Regions from separate parts of the Candidatus Merdisoma sp. JLR.KK011 genome, predicted to be linked through region 1. Evidence: predicted binding sites of a transcription regulator. Region 1 holds the regulator's gene; the other holds the start of a gene.

Region 1 (10,599 bases):
CAGAGGAGCCGCTGGGAGTGGTGCCGTCCACGTAATCCTTGAATGCGGATACGGGTAAGGAATTGCCCTCCTGTGCGTTTACCTTTGCCTGAATCTCATTTACAAAGCTCACAACGTCAGCTCTGCCGCCCTCTGCATGAGTGGTGGTTAAGCCTTCGTCTGCTGCGCTCTTCCAGCTTTCAGGAACTTCGATCTCTACGATCTGCTTTGCTCCTGCGTCAATGGCGTCATAGTTCATCTGAACGATGGCATCACCCTTACGGCCGTAGGTTGCCTTTGCAGCAGCCTTCATCAGATCAATGGCCTGCTCCTCGGGAATGATGTTAGCCAGCTTGAAGAATGCAGACTGCAGAACGGTGTTGATACGTCCGCCAAGTCCGATCTCCTTGCCGATCTTAATACCGTCAATCACATAGAACTTAATGCCGTGATTTGCAATAAAGCTCTTTACCTGTCCGGGCAGATGCTTCTCAATGCCTTCCATATCCCAGGGGCAGTTCAGAAGGAAGGTTCCTCCGTCTACCAGCTCCTGTACCATGTTGTACTTGCGTACATAGGACGGATTGTGGCAGGCTACAAAGTTTGCCTTGTGAATCAGATAAGTAGACTTAATGGGGCTCTTGCCAAAGCGCAGGTGAGACATGGTTACGCCGCCGGACTTCTTGGAGTCATAGTCAAAGTATGCCTGCGCGTACATATCTGTGTTGTCGCCGATGATCTTGATGGAATTCTTGTTCGCACCAACCGTACCGTCAGCGCCCAGACCCCAGAACTTGCAGTTGATGGTTCCTTCCGGAGTGGTTACCAGAGGAGCGCCCGGATCTAAGGAGAGGCCGGTTACATCATCTACGATGCCGATGGTGAACTTCTGCTTGTCTGCATTCTTGTAAACGGCAGCGATCTGTGCCGGCGTGGTATCCTTGGACCCAAGTCCGTAACGGCCGGTAAAGATAGGTGTATCATTGAACTTGGTGCCCTTCAGAGCAGCCACTACATCCAGGTACAGAGGCTCGCCAAGAGCGCCCGGCTCTTTTGTTCTGTCAAGAACAGTGATTCTCTTTACGCTGTCAGGAATGGCAGCAACCAGTGCCTCTGCGCTGAACGGACGATAGAGACGTACCTTTACAACGCCTGCCTTCTCGCCTGCTGCTGTCAGATAATCAATGGTCTCCTCAATGGTATCGCATACGGAACCCATTGCCACGATCACATGCTCTGCGTCTGCGGCTCCATAGTAGTTAAACAGCTTATAGTCTGTTCCAATCTTTGCATTTACCTTGTCCATGTACTCCTGTACGATAGCCGGAAGGGCATCGTAATAGGGGTTGCAGGCCTCTCTTGCCTGGAAGAAAATATCCGGGTTCTGAGCGGAACCTCTCTGGCAGGGATGATTGGGGTTCAGTGCGTTCTTGCGGAAGGCGTCGATGGCGTCCATGTCAACCATATCCTTCAGATCCTCATAATCCCAGGTTTCAATCTTCTGAATCTCGTGAGAGGTCCGGAAACCGTCAAAGAAATTGATGAACGGAATCTTACCCTTAATTCCTGCACAATGAGCAACGGGAGTCAAGTCCATAACCTCCTGTACGCTGGACTCACAGAGCATAGCCGCGCCGGTCTGGCGGCATGCATATACGTCGGAGTGATCTCCGAAAATGGATAATGCATGGCTTGCAAGAGCACGGGCAGATACATTGAATACGCCGGGAAGCTGCTCGCCGGCCACCTTGTAAAGGTTGGGGATCATCAGCAGCAGACCCTGGGAAGCCGTAAAGGTGGTGGTAAGCGCACCTGCTGCCAGAGAACCGTGCACGGCGCCTGCCGCACCTGCCTCGGACTGCATCTCCGTCACCTGTACAGTCTGTCCAAAGATATTGGTTCTTCCCTGTGTTGCCCATTCATCCGTCGCCTCTGCCATAACAGATGAAGGTGTGATCGGATAGATTGCAGCAACGTCAGAATATGCATAAGATACATGAGCCGCTGCATGATTACCATCCATGGTCTTCATTTTTCTAGCCATTTTGTCTTTTCCTCCTTAAATTGTTTCGCCCCGGTCAGTCTTTCCCAGGTGCGCATTGGGGGATACCTGCGAGTACCCCATATGTAAATTATTCTATCATATTGACTTGGAATTGTCCATTTCAATGTTGTATTTTTTGATGTACAAAATCGGCTTTTCTGTGGTTCTTCGGCCTGGCTGCGGCAAAGCACCGGAAAGTCTGTTCCACTGCGATCTGGATGAGCTTTTACGACATCTTTATACATTCTCATACAATTGGTTCACTTTCCTTGATTTTGCAAAACCTCTCTGCTATACTCCCTCTTGTAACAGCTTCTAAATTATCTGGCAATTCGCCATGGTTCCCTTTTACACAGAGAGGAGATTTTTTGAAAGCGAACGATTATCAAATGCAGCAGCCTGCTTCAAGCTTTGGTCCTTTATTTCTCTGGATACAAGGCGCTGCAAAAAGCAAAGCCGAATGTATCCTGGAAACCTTGTCCGATCACGGAAAAGTTCCCCTTGGAATCCAGGAACAAATCTTACGCCAGACAAGTTTTTTCCAACTGGATCGCTGGTTCCTTTTAGCGCGCCAGGTACGGTCCGTTGAAGAATTTATCAACCGGATGTAACAGAATCCGCTTGTAAAAGCGGCCAAGAACCGCCGAAACAGCCGGCATTCTAAAAGCATTTAAGCCCTTTTCCTTCTGTCGGTTCCCCTTCATCTTATTTTCCATCCCTGCTGCCAGCAAGGCGGCTGGATGCTTCCTTCTAAACAAATTCTTTCAGGAAGAGCTTAAAAGGTTTTATACTGCCGGTCACGGAGTATCAAAGCAACACATGTTATTGTAATTGTAAAATTGTAAAAGGTTTTAAAAATGGACTGGTATTTTTAAAAAAAATCAATTATACTTAAAAGTACCTCTTCAAAAGATGCTGTTCGAATCATATTCCTTCCTAAAAATTGGAAGAGAAAGGAGGATACCTTGTTAGATGCAAAAGATCTTTCGGCTATTGCCGAAATAGTCGAGAAAGCCGTCCAGAAATCTGAGGCCAGGATGGTTGGACTGATTCAAGAATCTGAGGCCCGCATGACCGGACTGATTCAAGAATCCATCCAGGCTTCCGAGGCCCGTATGACCAAGCTGATTCAGACGTCCATCCAGGCTTCTGAAGACAGAATGACGAGACGCATGAAAAAAATGCTGTTCAAATCAGAGTCTATGCTTCTGGACGAGATGGAACGCTACGATAAAAAGAATGAAAAACGTTTTGATAAAATTGAGCGTGAGCTTAATGGATTAAAAGACATCTATCGTGTCACAAAAAACGAACAGGAGACCATCAGTATTCTGCTTCGTACAATGGACAATTTTGAAAAACGTCTCAATGCCCTGGAAGTAAAAACTGCTTAAGGGTAAAACAGACAGCCCTGGCATTGCAGAGCGCCGGTACTTCCGGAATTCTGCAATGCCAGGGCTGTTTTAAAGCTCTGACAAGGCTTATTCGTCCAGCGCTTCCTTTACCTTATCCATAAAGCGCTTCTTCCCCTTCCCTCCTTTTCCGGAAGGAGCAATGCCATTTACCGCATCGTCATAGGCCCGTAATGCTTCCTTGGCGTCCTTGCTCAAATCTGTCGGAACCTGTACTACTAAGGTTACATAATGATCGCCGCGCACATTTTTGTTCCGCAGCGACGGTACGCCTTTTCCCTTCAGACGAACACGGGTGTCCGTCTGGGTTCCGGCTTTTACATCGTACTCTACCTCGCCGTCCACGGTTTTGATCCGCACCGTGCCTCCAAGGGCCGCTGTCACAAAGCTGATAGGCGCCGTAGAATAGATATTCGTATCCTGTCTCTGGAAAATAGGGTGCCTGCTTACGAGAACCTCCACCAGCAGATCGCCTCTGGGACCGCCGTTCACTCCCGGCTCTCCCTTGCCCCGGATACGGATACTCTGACCATTGTCTATTCCGGCCGGCACAGTGACTGCAATCTTCTTCTTATTGGAAATATATCCGGTTCCGTAGCAGTCCGGACATTTTTCCTTAATTACCTTGCCGGTTCCGTTACAGTCGGGACAAGTACGCACATTCTGCACCATGCCGAAGAGAGACTGCTGGGTATACACCACCTGGCCCTTGCCTCCGCACTTTGTACAGGTGATAGGTGACGTTCCAGGCTTTGCGCCTGTTCCGTGGCACTTTCCGCACTCATCCTTTAAGGTCAGTTCAATTTCCTTATCGCAGCCAAATACGGCTTCCTCAAAGGTCACGCGTACCTGTGCCCGAAGATTTGCCCCCTGCATGGGCCCGTTGCTGGCTCTCCTGCTGCGGCCGCCTCCAAAGAGATCGCCGAAAATATCCCCAAAGATATCTCCCATATCCGCACCTGTAAAATCGAAGCCGCCAAAGCCTCCTCCTCCGGCGCCGCCCTCAAAGGCCGCATGGCCGAACTGATCGTACTGGCGGCGCTTATCCGGATCACTCAAGACCGCATAAGCCTCGGATGCCTCCTTAAACTTTTTCTCCGCCTCCTGATCGCCGGGATTCATATCCGGATGATATTTTTTCGCCAGCTGGCGGTATGCTTTTTTAATCGCGGCGTCATCCGCATTTTTATCTATGCCTAAGACCTCATAGTAGTCTCTTTTCTGCTCTGCCATTCTTTTATCTTCCTCTTTATCCAAATACTCTTAGCTTTCACTCTCACGGGCAGCAGCCTAAGGGGACGTTTGACCTCATCTTTTTCTTCGCTGCCGGACATAATCATTTTAATACGGCCGAATTCCAAGGAAAGAGGACCGCTTTTTTCGTTCACCTTCCTTGGAATTCATTCTTATCGCTTTCTTACTTTACACCTCTCGGTAATCGCCGTCAACCACATCATCTGCCGGGCCTGCGCCTGCGCCCATATCCGGTCCCTGGCCTGCCTGGCCCTGTGCTGCCTGTGCCTGGGCATATACCTTCTCGAATACCTTCTGCGCCGCATTCATCAGCTTCTCCTTGCCGGATTTCAGTTCATCCAGCTCGGAATCGGAAAGCTCCTGCTGATCCTTGGTTCTCTCAATCACGGCTTTCAAAGAGGTAAGCTCTGCCTCTACGGCAGACTTGTCGGCGGCGTCTATCTGCTCGCCCACTTCCTCCAGGGCCTTCTCGGTCTGGAATACCATGGCGTCGGCGTCATTTCTTGCATCAATGCCCTCTTTGCGCTTCTTGTCCTGTGCCTCGAATTCCGCAGCTTCCTTCACGGCCTTCTCGATATCGCTGTCAGACATGTTGGAGCCTGCGGTGATGGTGATGTGCTGCTCCTTGCCGGTTCCTAGATCCTTTGCGGAAACATTCACAATACCGTTGGCGTCAATGTCAAAGGTAACCTCGATCTGGGGCATTCCCCGTCTTGCAGGCGGAATTCCGTCCAGCCGGAACTGCCCTAATGACTTGTTGTCTCTTGCAAACTGACGCTCGCCCTGCACCACGTTGATGTCCACGGCTGTCTGGTTGTCTGCCGCTGTGGAGAAAATCTGGCTCTTCTTGGTGGGAATCGTCGTATTCCGCTCGATAAGACGCGTTGCAATGCCTCCCTGGGTCTCGATGGACAGGGACAGGGGCGTAACGTCCAGAAGAAGAATATCGCCTGCACCTGCATCGCCTGCCAGCTTGCCGCCCTGAATGGAAGCGCCAAGGGCTACGCACTCGTCGGGATTCAATGATTTACTGGGCTCATGTCCGGTTAACTGTTTTACCTTATCCTGTACGGCAGGAACACGGGTGGAACCGCCTACCAGCAATACCTTGCCAAGCTCGGAGGCCGTAATGCCGGCATCCTTCAAGGCTGCCTGTACCGGGTTGGCAGTACGCTCTACCAGGTCATGGGTCAGCTCGTCGAATTTTGCTCTTGTAAGGTTCATATCAAAGTGCTTGGGCCCCTCGGAGGTAGCTGTGATAAAGGGAAGGTTGATGTTAGTGGTCGTTGCGCTTGACAGCTCCTTCTTTGCCTTCTCAGCCGCTTCCTTCAATCTCTGGAGGGCCATCTTGTCGCCGGAGAGATCCACGCCCTCGGTGCGCTTGAACTCTGCAAGCATATAGTCGGTAACCTTCTGGTCAAAATCATCGCCGCCCAGACGGTTGTCGCCTGCTGTTGCCAGTACCTCGATAACGCCGTCGCCAATCTCAATGATGGATACGTCGAAGGTACCGCCGCCCAAATCGTAAACCATGATTTTCTGCTCTTTTTCGTTGTCCAGGCCGTAAGCCAGTGCCGCAGCCGTCGGCTCGTTGATGATACGCTTTACGTCCAGTCCCGCAATCTTGCCTGCATCCTTGGTCGCCTGTCTCTGGGCGTCATTGAAGTAGGCCGGTACGGTGATAACGGCTTCCGTTACCTTTTCGCCTAAATAGTTCTCCGCGTCCGCTTTCAGCTTCTGGAGAATCATAGCGGAAATCTCCTGGGGAGAATATTTCTTGTCGTCAATGGCTACTCTGTGATCCGTTCCCATGTCTCTCTTGATGGAGGAAATGGTTTTTTCGGAGTTGGTAACGGCCTGACGCTTTGCCGGCTCGCCTACGAGACGCTCTCCTGTCTTTGTAAATGCTACTACGGACGGTGTGGTTCTTGCGCCTTCGGTGTTGGCGATTACCACCGGTTTGCCGCCCTCCATAACTGCTACACAGCTATTTGTTGTTCCTAAGTCGATTCCAATAATTTTGCTCATAATAGAGACCTCCTCATTTATTTTGATTGTAAGTTGTTGGTTTGATGATATATTTACTCCACGGTGCACTCAGAAAAGCTTTGCTTTTCCGAGTGCACAAGCTGTCGCATCAGTTTGCAACCTTCACCATGCTGTGCCGGATAACGGTTTCTTTGTAGGTATATCCCTTCTGGAATTCCTCGGCCACAATATTTTCCCCAAGTTCTTCATCCTCTATGTGCATCACTGCATTGTGAAGATTGGGATCAAACTCCTGTCCTGCCGCCTCAATGGGAGCCACGCCCAGGTCGGTCAATACGGTCATCAGCTGCTTGTAGATCTTATCCATTCCCTCTATGACGGGATTAGCTCTTTCTTCCTCGGGAACGGCTGCAAGTCCCCGCTCGAAATTGTCCACCACCGGAAGAATCTTCTCAATCACATCCCTGGCTCCTATCTCGTACATATGGGACTTTTCCTTCTCGGTGCGTTTGCGGAAGTTGTCAAACTCCGCCATCTGGCGCTTTACCCGGTCTTCAAGCTCCTCAATTTTCTCGTCCTTCGGGTCTTTCTTCTTTTTCTTCTTGCCAAGGAAGGATTTTTCTGACTTTTCCTTCGGCTCCTTGGACGCCTCAGACGACGGCTCCTGTTCTTCCTCTGCTTTTGCTTCCGGCTCTTCCTGCACGGCCTCGTCTTGGGCTTCTGCCGCTTCTCTTTGAAGCTCTTCCTCCTGGATGGCTTCTTCCTGATTCATTTCCTTTTCCACGGGTCTTTACCCCTTTCTCTTCCTTTTATTCCTGCTTTCGGTTATATATCTCATCCAGCTGATCTGTGAGGGTCTTTAAGGTATCCACCACATTTTCATAATCCATGCGCTTCGGCCCTATGATTCCGATGGTGCCCCGAAGCCCGTCTCCCAGCTCGTAGGTGGCTGTCACCACGCTGCAGTCTTTCATGGCCTGTACGGGAAGCTCCTGGCCGATGTACACCTGGATATCCCTTTCCCCGCTTCCCTCCAAGGTCCGGTTCACCAGATCCGTCAGCTCCTGCTTTTCCTCAAAGGTGCTCAAAAGCTCGCTGGCTTTTCCGTTCTCGGACAGTTCCGGATAGCGGAAAATGTTGGTGGTTCCGGAGGTATATATCTCTACCTCCTCCTCTGAATGAATGACTTCTGCCACTGCGTCAATGACATCTGCCACCAGACCGCTGTGAATGCCTGCCTGCTCCTTCAGGTTCTTAATCATGGCCAGGTTGATTTCTTCAATGGCCAGTCCGTTGAGAACGCTGTTTAAAAGGATATTCAGCTTCAGCACTGTCTCCTGATCCAGTTCCTCGGTAACGGGAATGACTTTGTTGCGTACCAGATTTCCTTCCATCATTATGACGGTGAGAATCTGGGTGGAGCTTACTTTGGAAAGCTGAATAAATTTCAGCTTGTTCCGATGACAGGCAGGGGCCGATACCATGGTGGCGTAGTTGGTGTTGGCCGCCAGGACCTTCACCACTTGCTTCAGTACCCGTTCCATCTTATCGGTTCGTTCAATCATCAGTTCTTTCAGCTCTCTGACTTCCTGTTCCTTCTCTTTCATCATGCGATCCACATAGAGACGGTAGCCTTTGTCAGAAGGAATCCTTCCGGCTGAGGTATGAGGCTGCAGGATGTAGCCCATCTCCTCCAGGTCTGACATCTCGTTGCGGATGGTTGCGGAGCTTAGATTCAAATCGGAATATTTGGAAATGGTTCTGGAGCCTACGGGTTCTCCTGTTTCCATATAATTGCGGATGATTGCCTGCAGGATTTTTAATTTTCTCTCGTCCAGATCCAATTCGTCACCTCATTTTTATAGAGGATTTCCTTTTTTATTGGAAATACTCTTGTGTGTCTTTTTTCCTATTAGCACTCGGCCCTTTTGAGTGCTAACATTAAAATAGCACTATGGGTTGCGTTTGTCAAGCGAGTTTATGTTTTTTTTAGAAATTGGGGGAGGAGGCAGTTCATCCAGGAGGAGGCGGAGGGCCGGGGCACAGGCTTTTCCATATCTGTGTTCGGACGGTTCGCGTACACGCTGTCTGCTCTGACCCTCCGCCTCCTCCTGGATGAACTGCTTGGGGACGGAAGTTTTTTGTCTTTTCGGATGTGTGTTTCTGCTGTATGCTGTTTGATGTGTCATGCCTGTTTCGGTATTTAATTGCTGATTCTGCTTTTGCTTGATGGATTTGCGCTGTGGGTACCCTCAGTGGACAAGGATACTGTTTTTTGTGTTTTTATTTTTATAATACTCTGATTGGCGGATGGCTTGTTTCTTTGTTATGCAGGTCTTTTGGCTTTCTGAATCTGATGCTTATTTTTAGCTTGATATGCATTTCACTTTCCTTATGCGACAGCAATGACATCTCCATCCACAAGGGCAGGCCCATTGGCGGTGAGAATATTTTTGCTGTTTCTTCTATGGTAAATGTTTTTAATTCGTATTTTCCTTTTAAAAATGCGGTTTTGTAATACAAATCCTTACTGGATAATCTCGACAATTCTTTTTCGCTTGTATCCGGATAAATATGTATATGATATTGTGTACAAGTTATATTATTTATTTCTTTCAGTTCATTTATGGCTGCTTTCAGACTATTGCTTAACATTATCTTATAGTTCATTTATGGCTGCTTTCTCCTTTTCTGGGTTGTATGCTAATTATAAAGTATTTGCCTGATGCCTGCAATGGATGGCTGCTGGGAAGAACGTTTGGCCGGAATGCTTTGTTTAGAAATGTTTAGAATTATTTTAGAAATTAAGTATTGCATTTTTTGATAGAGAGTGATATATACTAGGTATAGACAAGTGAACAAGGCCCTGTATCACATGCATAAGTGTGTGGTATAGGGTCTTTTGCATTTTACGGAACCGGAACAGTAATATCCCTCACAGTGCACAAATCGATTTACAGACGCATGTTTTGCGGTTGGAAATGGATTTCATACCCGTGTACCGGGAGGGATATTACGAAACTGGAATAGGAGGCAGATTATGAATATTAACAAATTTACACAAAAATCTATACAGGCTGTGAATGATTTGGAAAAAACCGCTTATGAATATGGTAACCAGGAGCTGGAACAGGAGCATCTGCTTATGAGTCTTCTTAGGCAGGAGGATAGTCTGATTTTGAAACTGATCTCGAAGATGGAGATTCAGCCGGAGCATTTTGTGAACCGGGTGGAGCAGGCTCTTAATAAGAGGGTGAAGGTTTCCGGCGGCCAGCCTTATGTGGGACAGTATTTAAATAAGGTACTCATTAGCGCTGAGGATGAGGCGAAGCAGATGGGGGATGAGTATGTTTCTGTGGAGCATCTGTTTCTTGCCCTGCTTGACAGCCCGAGTCCCTCTGTTAAGGATATTTTCAAGGAATACGGTATTACAAAGGACCGTTTTCTTAAGGCACTCTCTACGGTTCGGGGCAATCAGCGTGTTACCAGTGATAATCCGGAGGCTACTTATGATACCTTGAATAAGTATGGCTCTGATTTGGTGGAACGTGCCCGGGAGCAGAAGCTTGACCCGGTGATTGGACGGGATGCGGAGATCCGCAATATTATCCGCATTCTCTCCAGAAAGACGAAAAATAATCCTGTCCTTATCGGGGAGCCTGGCGTGGGCAAGACGGCGGCCATTGAGGGACTGGCCCAGCGGATTGTCCGCGGAGATGTGCCGGAGGGGCTTAAGGATAAGAAGCTTTTTGCCCTGGACATGGGCGCGCTGGTGGCCGGCGCCAAGTACCGGGGAGAATTTGAGGAGCGTCTAAAAGCTGTATTGGATGAGGTTCGCAAGAGTGACGGACAGATTATCCTTTTTATTGACGAGCTGCATTTGATTGTAGGGGCAGGTAAGACGGACGGGGCTATGGATGC
Region 2 (10,599 bases), on a different contig from region 1:
TACAATCGTATATACTTTTTTCATATCCCGATATGTAAAATGGCGGCCCTTCTCTCCCTTGGTTCTGGTATACTGGCGCATAATCAGATCCGAGGAGTAGCAGGACATCCGCTCAGCCGGAAATGTATAGGGAATCTTCTGTATCTCAATATTGCTTAAAGTGCCGTCTTCCAATTCTACCAGAATATCGAGGATCAGCAGGGATTCGCCGTCCATCATGCTGTCCTCGGAGGGGAGTATCCCCTTGACTTTAACTTTAACTCTAAGCAGGCTGGAAATAAACCGCGATAAGCGTTCCGGGTGAATGTCGGGATGGAAGATTAATTTAAAAAACGGGTCATAAGTTAAGGGAAGCGTCTTTTTCCCACAACAGAAATCCATAAACTTCTGTCTCCATTCCTCGTCCATCTGGAAATAGCGGCCATACAGGCTGGGAACTTCCTTCAAGCTTTTCAGCACCTCTTTCTCCGATTGTCTGGTGCTGTTCCAATTTGGTAGTGTTTCTTTCTGATTCAAATATTTTCTGCCTCCTTTTTTTAATTTGTTTTATTTGCTTTATTTGTTTCAATCATTTAGGGAAAGATGGTGAGAACTCACCGGAATTCCGAAATGTAATTGATGGGTTTATCCTATCATAAAGTGATATGACTGTCAATTGGTTTTTACATTTTATTCCAATATTTTGTTTGGGGGTAGGTTTTGTTTTGATAATTGTTGGAATTGTTTTATGTTAATGGAATTTTTGAAGATTTATTTTTGTATTATGGTTGTATCATTCTGTGTATGTGTGATTCCGGTTGTTGACGATTTTGGGGGAGGCTGTTATAATTACTACGTTTGAAAATGGTTTGTAAATATAGCGGATGCGTGAAAGGAGATGTGCTATGACATATCGGACGAAAGGTACTTGCTCTATGGCTATTCATGTGGAGCTGGATTCTGAACATGTTATTCAGAATGTGGAGTTTGTTGGAGGATGCTCTGGGAATACTCAGGGGGTGGCTGTTCTGGTGAAGGGTATGAAGGCGGAAGAGGCTATTGATAAGATTGAAGGGATTCGTTGCGGCTCGAAACCTACTTCTTGTCCGGATCAGCTGGCTAAGGCTTTGCGGATGGCTTTGGAGGGGGATGGGGACGGGTCAGTTGCAAAATAGGAGAGCAGGCTTTTCCATATCCTGTGTTCGGACGGTTCTCGTACAGACGTCTGCTCTTGTCGGACTGATAGTCCGCCAATATCAGACGCCTGTACGCGAACAGCCGGACACTGGATATCGGAAAAGCCTGCTCTCCTATTTTGCAACGACCCTAGGGGTTTAATACTTTTTGGAATAATTTTCCAAATTCAAACAATCATTAATATATATTATGAAGCTGTCAAAACACCCGTACGAGTTGTTGTTGATTCTGTTGTAGAACCTTTTGTTGCACTATGTCCTCCACGAGCCATATAGCATCTGCCACTAGTCACTGGAATGTTTGTTTTATTACCATAACAAGTTGCCGTATTATTTTCTGAAAAATAATAACTTCCAATTTGACCAAATGATTTTCCCCCATCTGTGCTTTCATCCAAATAAACTCCAACTTTTATTGTGTCACAAACAGCATGTGCAAATGTTGTACCAGACACACTTACTCTGCCTTTTCCTGCATCTTTAATTCCACAAATTCCTTCTTTAAGATATGTTCCCCTAGCTATTCCATACCAATGATCAATAGACTCCTTTTCTGTTTCAAAATATTCATGATAGCCTGGTATTTCAATTTCTTGTGCATACACATTTAATGCTTGTGGGCTCCATAATCCTCCTACCAGGAACATATTAAAAATCAAAAAAAATAGTTTCTTTTTCATTTCTTCCCTTTCTAGTATTCTATACTAATTAACTTAAATAAATTAAAAACTATTCGCTTTTAAAAATAACACCATATAAAATGCCTTTAAATTCCTCTAAATTCATATCGCTTGAAAGAAGATAATAAGCGTTTGCATACTCAATTTGAGCCCTATAAAATATTGCTCCATCATTATTATCAATTTCCATAACTTCAATTTCTTTTCCTAAATAAAATGTTTCTATTGTATCAATTAATTTGCCATCTATTTGCGTATTAAATGCAGCATCTCTATTCTGCTTATTTTCATATATGCTTAAAACATGCTCATTATATTGAAATTCCATTATTACTTCGCCCATATCTTTTGAAATATATACCTTCTTCAATTCCATCCCATTAGGTTTATCACCCAATCTCAAAGCCAGAATTCCAATCTCTTCCTCAATCTTTTCATAAGCCTCTTCTTCTGTTAATTCCACATAAAAGATATCATCGGTACTCGCTGCTATGTCAAGCTTCCCATTTCTTTCACGATTTTCCACATTCAGCACAAATAATCGTGCTCCACTCGCCCCCACGCCGGCCATCGATATGAATATTGCGGCCATTGCTGCTGTGGTTAGGGCTTTTTTGAAGAGAGCGCTCTTTCTGGATCTTAATTTTTCTTTTTTGTGAATCTCGCTCATAAGCCTTTCATAGGAATTCTCGGGCATCTTTAGGGATGCAAGCTCTTTTTTTGTGTTCACTCTCCTTTCTAATTGAATCGCCTCATTCTCAATCTCCTGTCTTAGTTTTTCCTCTAAGTCTCCGTTTTCCATTGTGTTTCCTTTATTTTCACAGAATTTGAATTGACAGACAGGCTGGAAGCTATCATAATATCCATAGATTGTTGTCTCTATGGAGGTTTGATCATGAAACGAATTCTTTTGACCGGCGGCGGAACTGCCGGACATGTAACTCCCAATCTTGCCCTTTTGCCAAAGCTCCGTGAACTGGGTTATGAAATCTCTTATATGGGTTCCTACAACGGGATTGAGCGGAAGCTCATTGAAGAGCTCCAGATTCCTTACTATGGTATCTCTTCCGGAAAACTCCGTCGTTACTTTGATCCGAAAAACTTCAGTGATCCCTTTAAGGTGATTAAGGGTTATGGGGAAGCCTGCCGAATCATTAAAAAGCTTTCACCGGACGTTCTTTTCTCCAAAGGCGGCTTTGTGTCTGTTCCGGTGGTTCTGGCAGCCAGGCGCTATCATGTGCCTGCAATCATTCATGAGTCTGATATGACGCCGGGGCTGGCCAATAAGCTGTGTATTCCTTCTGCCGTTAAGGTTTGCTGTAATTTTCCGGAGACGCTGCAGTATCTGCCCTCCGGCAAGGCGGTGCTTACCGGTTCGCCTATCCGCCAGGAGCTTCTTCAGGGCGATCGCCTGTATGCCCTGCGCTTCACCGGCCTTTCCGCCAACAAACCGGTGATTCTGGTCATGGGCGGAAGCATGGGCGCCGTTGCTGTAAATGAGGCTGTCCGCAAGGTTCTTCCCTCGCTTTTGAAGGAGTTCCAGGTGGTTCATCTCTGCGGCTCCGGGAAGCTGGATGCTTCTCTGGGCCATCTGTCCGGATATGTACAGTATGAATATATCCAGAAGGAATTGAAGGATCTTTTTGCACTCGCCGATATTGTTATTTCCAGGGCCGGCGCAAATGCGATTTGTGAACTTCTGGCTCTTAAAAAACCCAGCCTGCTGATTCCGCTCTCCGCTGCCGCCAGCAGAGGCGATCAGATACTGAACGCCAAATCTTTTGAAAAGCAGGGATTCAGTATGGTGCTGGAGGAAGAAGAGATTACGGGGGAATCCCTCCTTAAGGCCGTCCATTCTCTCTATGAAAACCGTTCTTCCTTTGTCCAGGCTATGAAGCTCAGCAGTCAGACGGATTCCATACAAACTATCATTGGTCTGATTGAAGCAGCTGTTTCACATACTTAATCTTAAATCCGGATCCGGCGGCTGTCTGATGAACGAACAGCCGCTGGGCTTTTGGCATGTTTCTCTTTAAAGCTTTTCATATTCTTTCTGATATTGGGTAATCAGCCATTTCTTTGCTTTCCGCAGATATACGTCTACAGTACTTAAGGATACGCCTCTCTGCTTTGCAATTACTTTTCTTGGAACTTCCAGGTATTCCGCCAGCAAAAAGACCTCGTACCAATTTGGGTTCTTCTCCCTCAAACCGTCCATCATTCTGCCTAGAAGTTCTCTTTTGGCTTCTCTTTCTATATGCAGTTCAATACAATTCTCATTCTCCATCAGGTAGTCCAGCTCTGCCGTTCCGCTGAGGAGTACGCTGTAGTTTCCGCCTTTTCTGCAGTAATCCCGGGCTTCATTGGATGCAACAACGATCAGCCAGGACTTTACCCTGTCCTCGTCCACATGGTTCTGATAACCATACAGCTTTTCAAAGGTTTTCTGACAGATATCCTGTGATAAGTGATAGTCCTTTGTAATATCGTAGGCTATCTTTAATATCAGATTTTTATACTTTTCATATATTTCACGAAACTTCTCATTTGTATTTACCATCTTATGTTCTAACGAACGACCTCCTTTAGTTTTTCCTCAGCAATCCTGTCAGTTCTTCCAATTCCTCCAAAGATGCTTTTTTCGGATTCCAGGTGAATCCTGCGCTGTCTCCTTCATATCTGGGTATCAGATGCAGGTGGAAATGGAAGATGGTCTGACCGGCTGCTGCACCGTTATTCTGCACCAGATTGAAACCATCGCAGCCCAGGGCCTCTTTCATCCGGCCCGCAAGCTTTTTCGCCAAAGCCATAGCCTTTTGGCATAGCTCGTCGTTCATCTCAAAAAGATCGTTAAAGTGTTCTTTGGGTACAAGCAATGCATGTCCCCGTGCGGCCGGATTCAAATCCAGAAATATGCGGAAGTCCTCATCCTCATATATCGTGGATGATGGAATCTCCCCGTTTGCAATCTTACAGAAAATACAGTCGTCCTTGTTCATAGCTCGCCTTCTTTCTATTAATTCAGCCAGGAAAAGCCCTGCCTATGTCGAATTTTGCCGATGGGTTCTATATTGTCAACCCTGTCTTCTCATGTTACACTTATTTTCAAGAGTAGCCGGACTGAAAACAGAATCTTCAATTTTTGGTCTGTGCCTGCAGATACGCACGCACTCTTAAAGCATCGGGAGACAAATCTTATGGAAGATACAATTTTTACTGTTTCAAAAATAACACACGAAATTCGTAATCCACTGACTTTGATCAATAGTTCACTCCAGCTTATTGAATCTATGCATCCGGAAGTAAAGGAATTCCAATTCTGGTCCCAGACTCTGGAGGATATGGCCTTTGTCAGCCAGCTTCTGGACGATCTGGCTGCTTACAGTGACAAGCGGCGCTTTTTTATGTGCGAGGTGGATTTAAAAGAAGTCATTCATTCTTTAGAAGAGAGTCTGAAGCCCTATGTTGTCATGAATAAAAAACATTTTTCCGTACATATGCCGGCTCAACTGCCTTTAGTCTTTGGAAACCCTGTAAAGCTAAAGCAGGCATTTCTGAACCTTCTCAAAAATGCCTTTGAATCCACTGGAGAAGAAGGCTGCGTTTCTATGTCTGCCAGAAAATATCTGGATCGTATCATTATCCGAATCTCGGATGACGGCTGCGGTATGAACCAGGAAACCATCGAAACGCTTTTCACGCCTTTCTCATCTCAAAAGCCGTATGGTACGGGCCTTGGGCTTGCAATTACACAGAAAATTATTCATGCACATTACGGTGAAATTGAAGTCTCTTCCACCTTGGGCCGAGGAACTACCTTTACGATTACCCTGCCACATCTATAAGCACATTTTAGTATATTTTCCTAATTATTACAAGTCATTTTTCAAAAAAGCAGCTATTTTTAACTTTATATTAACAAGCTGCATTAAAAAAGCACCGACCCCACGGCTAATCCGCAAAACCAGTGCCCTGCCTGCGCGATCAGGGGTTCGAACCCTGGACACCCTGATTAAGAGTCAGGTGCTCTGCCAGCTGAGCTAATCGCGCTTATGTTTTTTTCTTTTGGTCTTTTATTTTCGACGCAAGAATTATTATAATGCATGATTTCATAAAATGCAAGTACTTTTTTTATATTTCTTGATTTTTTTCCCGTTTTCTTATAAAATGATTACGATTTAATAAAAAACGAATCATAAATAGTGAAACATAACCAATTTTTGATGGCGTAAACCACATTTCAGGAGAAACTATTTCCTTATTTTCCCAGAAACCATACGCCAGCCGGCGCAGCATATACGTCAGAAAGGAGAACAGATGAGACTTCGCAAAATCAAAGGAGCAGATGAAGCTGTGGCTGCCAGCCCTTATGTGATACAGCACAGCGAGCAGGCTCCTCTTCCCTGGAAATCCTTGTTTAAAAATGAACATCCGCTTCATATAGAAATCGGCATGGGCAAGGGACGCTTCCTTATGGAACTGGCAAAGGCCAACCCACAGATAAATTACATCGGCATTGAGCGTTACACCAGCGTCCTTATCAAAGCCATTCATAAAATGGAGGCAGACCCTCTGCCGAACCTTTATTTTTTATGCATGGATGCTGCCGGTCTGGAACAGTACTTTGCTCCCGGCGATGTAGAACGTATCTATCTGAATTTTTCAGATCCCTGGCCAAAGGACCGCCACGCCAGACGGCGTCTGACTTCAGTAGTATACTTAAAGCATTATGACGCTGTCTTATCCCCTAAGGGGCAATTGGAATTTAAGACGGATAATGAAGCTTTATTTGACTTCTCATTGGAAAGTATTAAGGCTTCCGGCTGGAAGCTCCTTGGGTGTTCCCGGGATCTGCACCGGGATCCTGATATGAACCAGGGTAACATTATGACAGAATATGAAGAAAAATTTTCCGCTCAAGGGAACCCCATTTATAAATTAATTGCTGCTCGTTAAAGAAATCCCAAGCCTGCAAAGATTCTTTTCTTTCCTCCGCCGGTTAAGGGTAGTTATCAAGGTTCACAAATATCCTTAGCAGATAATGGGATGCTTAGATGAGACGGCCTTTGTCTATCGAGGTTATTTTCAGACAATTTGCATTATATTTTGACATCAATGATGTCAAGCATTATTTTGTTTTTTTCCCGTGAAAAAGCAATTTATCTGATTTGTACAGAACGCACGTTTTTACTTTTACTATGTAAACCCCTCTTTTCCTGGGGATAAAATGTGGATAATGTGGATAACTTTGTTGATAACCTTCTTTTACGCTTTTTTTAATCATTTTTAATGTGGATAACTTTTGGGAAACTTTTTGAATATCGATTGGAACTTTTTTGCTTTATGAAAACTTTGTGCAAAATGTAGATTTGAATTTTTCTCGGCCCTTTCCTGGCAAATAACCTGTCTGAAAATATTTGATAGATATTCTAATAGAAGTTTAAAAGGCCTGCCATAGAAACGTGCTCTGACTTTTCTATAGCAGGCCTTTCACTGTCTTTTAGTTTGTCTTGGCAAAGCTAAAAGAAGGCGGTTACCCTTCAATAGCGATAAATTTATTCTCTTCTGCCCGCTTCTGTTCCTCTACTCTGGGAACCGTAAGCTTCAGAATTCCATCCTCAAATCTTGCCCGGATATCCTCCTGCTTAACTGCCTCTCCCACGAAAAAGCTTCTGGAGCATTGGCCTGTATAGCGTTCTCTGCGAATGTAATTTCCCTGTGAATCCTTTTCCTCATTGGATGCATTTCTAGATGCCTGAACGGTCAAATAACCGTCTTTTAGCTGCGCAGTCACATCTTCCTTCTTGCAGCCCGGAAGCTCCATCTCAAGCTCGTAGGCGCCGTCACACTCTCTCACATCGGTTTTCATCAGGCTGCTCTCTCTTTTTACTCCCTTAGAAAATCCGCTGTCAAAGGGGAAATCCATCCACTCGTCAAACAAACTGTTTCCAAAAAGACTTGGCATCATCATCATAATTCATTCCTCCTAACATGATTATCAACTTATTTTTCCACTTTTTTATGAGTTGATACCTTTTTTGAATTTTTTTGTTTACAAATGTACTATAATCCTTTTTGTTAGCACTGTCAAGAGGTGAGTGCTAATTATTATGTGAACTTTCTGTGAAAACCAGCGGACAAAAAAATACTGCAGATCTCCTTTTACAAAGAAGCTGCAGCATTCCTTCTGGTATAACTATCTATTGGCATGAAAAATGCCCAGAACCGGAATCGAACCAGTGACACGAGGATTTTCAGTCCTCTGCTCTACCAACTGAGCTATCTGGGCTTATAAATTTAGGAGCACGAACATCTTACTCCATGCTTCGTGCTGCCTGAGTGGCGAGGACAGGATTTGAACCTGTGACCTTCGGGTTATGAGCCCGACGAGCTTCCAGACTGCTCCACCTCGCGATATTTAATTACAACAACAGCGAACTACTGCTGTGAGTGGGGGAAAGTGGATTCGAACCACTGAAAGCACAGCTAACAGATTTACAGTCTGCCCCCTTTGGCCACTCGGGAATTCCCCCATATATTACTCTAGAGCCGATGATCGGACTCGAACCGATAACCTGCTGATTACAAATCAGCTGCTCTGCCAATTGAGCCACATCGGCAGTAGTGGGACCTATAGGGCTCGAACCTATGACCCTCTGCTTGTAAGGCAGATGCTCTCCCAGCTGAGCTAAGATCCCGTATATAAGCGACCCGAATGGGACTCGAACCCACGACCTCCGCCGTGACAGGGCGGCGCTCTAACCAACTGAGCCATCGGGCCATTACACCTTCAAAACTATATACTGATTTATCACACATCTTGGTTTTCTTTGTTCTTCCTTTCCTATGACGCTCTGGTCAAGCCCTCGACCGATTAGTAGCAGTCAGCTCCATGCATTGCTGCACTTCCACCTCTGCCCTATCTACCTTATCGTCTTTAAGGGGTCTTACTGCTTTCGCATGGGATATCTCATCTTGAGGGGGGCTTCACGCTTAGATGCCTTCAGCGTTTATCCCGTCCCGGCTTGGCTACTCTGCCATGGCCTTGGTAAGCCAGCAGATGCACCAGCGGCCGGTCCATCCCGGTCCTCTCGTACTAAGGACAGCTCCTCTCAAATATCCTGCGCCCACGCCGGATAGGGACCGAACTGTCTCACGACGTTCTGAACCCAGCTCGCGTACCGCTTTAATGGGCGAACAGCCCAACCCTTGGGACCTGCTGCAGCCCCAGGATGCGATGAGCCGACATCGAGGTGCCAAACCACTCCGTCGATGTGAACTCTTGGGAGTGATAAGCCTGTTATCCCCAGGGTAGCTTTTATCCGTTGAGCGATGGCATTCCCACTTAATACCACCGGATCACTAAGTCCTACTTTCGTACCTGCTCCACCCGTCGGTGTCACAGTCAAGCTCCCTTCTGCCTTTGCACTCTTCGAATGGTTTCCAATCATTCTGAGGGAACCTTTGAGCGCCTCCGATACCCTTTCGGAGGCGACCGCCCCAGTCAAACTCCCCGCCTGACATTGTCCCACCGCCGGTTCACGGCGGCTGGTTAGAAACCCAATACTGCAAGGGTGGTATCCCAACAGCGGCTCCATGGCAACTGGCGTCACCATTTCCTAGCCTCCCGCCTATCCTGTACATGCAGTACCGAATCCCAGTATCAAGCTGGAGTAAAGCTCCATGGGGTCTTTCCGTCCTGGCGCGGGTAGCCAGCATCTTCACTGGCACTTCAATTTCACCGGATGCATTGTTGAGACAGCGCTCAAATCATTACGCCTTTCGTGCGGGTCGGAACTTACCCGACAAGGAATTTCGCTACCTTAGGACCGTTATAGTTACGGCCGCCGTTTACTGGGGCTTAAGTTCAAAGCTTCGCGTTTCCGCTAACCTCTCCCCTTAACCTTCCAGCACCGGGCAGGCGTCAGCCCATATACCTCACCTTTCGGTTTCGCATAGACCTGTGTTTTTGCTAAACAGTTGCTTGAGCCTATTCTCTGCGGCCGGTTCGCACCGGCACCCCTTCTCCCGAAGTTACGGGGTCATTTTGCCGAGTTCCTTAACAATGCTTCTTCCGTCGGCCTTAGGATTCTCTCCTCATCTACCTGTGTCGGTTTACGGTACGGGTACCATATAAACAATAGCGGCTTTTCTTGACGCATGGCTCACGGACTTCCCTACTCTAATTCGGTACGCATCACGCCTTTGGATTGCAAGGGGGATTTGCCTCCCCTGCTCCTGCTTCGCTTGCACCGGCTTTTCCATTTCCGGCTCCCGCTCTCCACACGTGTCCCCACAGTTCTGTTATACGGCAGTACAGGAATCTCAACCTGTTGTCCATCGGCTACGCCTCTCGGCCTCGCCTTAGGTCCCGACTTACCCAGGGCAGATCAGCTTTACCCTGGAAACCTTAGATATTCGGCCGGAAGGATTCCCACCTTCCTCTCGCTACTCATTCCGGCATTCTCTCTTCTTAACAATCCACAGCTCCTTACGGTACTGCTTCCTCTCGTTAACAATGCTCCTCTACCAATTGACATTCATCAATTCCTGAGCTTCGGCGGCGTGTTTTAGCCCCGGACATTTTCGGCGCAGGACCTCTCGACCAGTGAGCTATTACGCACTCTTTTAATGTATGGCTGCTTCTGAGCCAACATCCTGGTTGTCTTTGAAATCCCACATCCTTTTCCACTTAACACGCACTTTGGGACCTTAGCTGCAGGTCTGGGCTCTTTCCCTTTTGA

Evidence for each region. Region 1 encodes HrcA, which represses chaperone genes, less so after heat shock. Its sites were predicted from a motif close to TGTTAGCACTCNNNNNNNNNGAGTGCTAACA; they were not measured.
Region 2: VV089_RS19445 (Hsp20/alpha crystallin family protein) is a predicted target of HrcA. The motif match lies at 7,932-7,962, and genes of this name have one in related genera.

What each region holds. Positions count from the first base shown of each region.
Region 1 covers NZ_JAYWSZ010000003.1:2,482,868-2,493,466, forward strand. The annotation lists gene nifJ (pyruvate:ferredoxin (flavodoxin) oxidoreductase) at 1-2,023, opposite strand, end outside; gene VV089_RS13190 (hypothetical protein) at 2,392-2,634, shown strand; gene VV089_RS13195 (hypothetical protein) at 2,989-3,417, shown strand; gene dnaJ (molecular chaperone DnaJ) at 3,505-4,668, opposite strand; gene dnaK (molecular chaperone DnaK) at 4,858-6,717, opposite strand; gene grpE (nucleotide exchange factor GrpE) at 6,827-7,462, opposite strand; gene hrcA (heat-inducible transcriptional repressor HrcA) at 7,488-8,522, opposite strand; gene VV089_RS13220 (hypothetical protein) at 8,968-9,348, opposite strand; gene clpB (ATP-dependent chaperone ClpB) at 9,719-10,599, shown strand, end outside.
Region 2 covers NZ_JAYWSZ010000004.1:1,148,118-1,158,716, reverse strand. The annotation lists gene VV089_RS19495 (PD-(D/E)XK nuclease family transposase) at 1-516, opposite strand, end outside; gene VV089_RS19490 (TIGR03905 family TSCPD domain-containing protein) at 885-1,154, shown strand; gene VV089_RS19485 (DUF6147 family protein) at 1,364-1,855, opposite strand; gene VV089_RS19480 (DUF4367 domain-containing protein) at 1,905-2,657, opposite strand; gene VV089_RS19475 (undecaprenyldiphospho-muramoylpentapeptide beta-N-acetylglucosaminyltransferase) at 2,751-3,821, shown strand; gene VV089_RS19470 (RNA polymerase sigma factor) at 3,888-4,415, opposite strand; gene VV089_RS19465 (HIT family protein) at 4,441-4,854, opposite strand; gene VV089_RS19460 (sensor histidine kinase) at 5,053-5,700, shown strand; tRNA gene VV089_RS19455 (tRNA-Lys) at 5,833-5,905, opposite strand; gene trmB (tRNA (guanosine(46)-N7)-methyltransferase TrmB) at 6,173-6,811, shown strand; gene VV089_RS19445 (Hsp20/alpha crystallin family protein) at 7,389-7,826, opposite strand; tRNA gene VV089_RS19440 (tRNA-Phe) at 8,072-8,144, opposite strand; tRNA gene VV089_RS19435 (tRNA-Met) at 8,196-8,269, opposite strand; tRNA gene VV089_RS19430 (tRNA-Tyr) at 8,307-8,388, opposite strand; tRNA gene VV089_RS19425 (tRNA-Thr) at 8,403-8,475, opposite strand; tRNA gene VV089_RS19420 (tRNA-Val) at 8,481-8,553, opposite strand; tRNA gene VV089_RS19415 (tRNA-Asp) at 8,563-8,636, opposite strand; rRNA gene VV089_RS19410 (23S ribosomal RNA) at 8,709-10,599, opposite strand, start outside.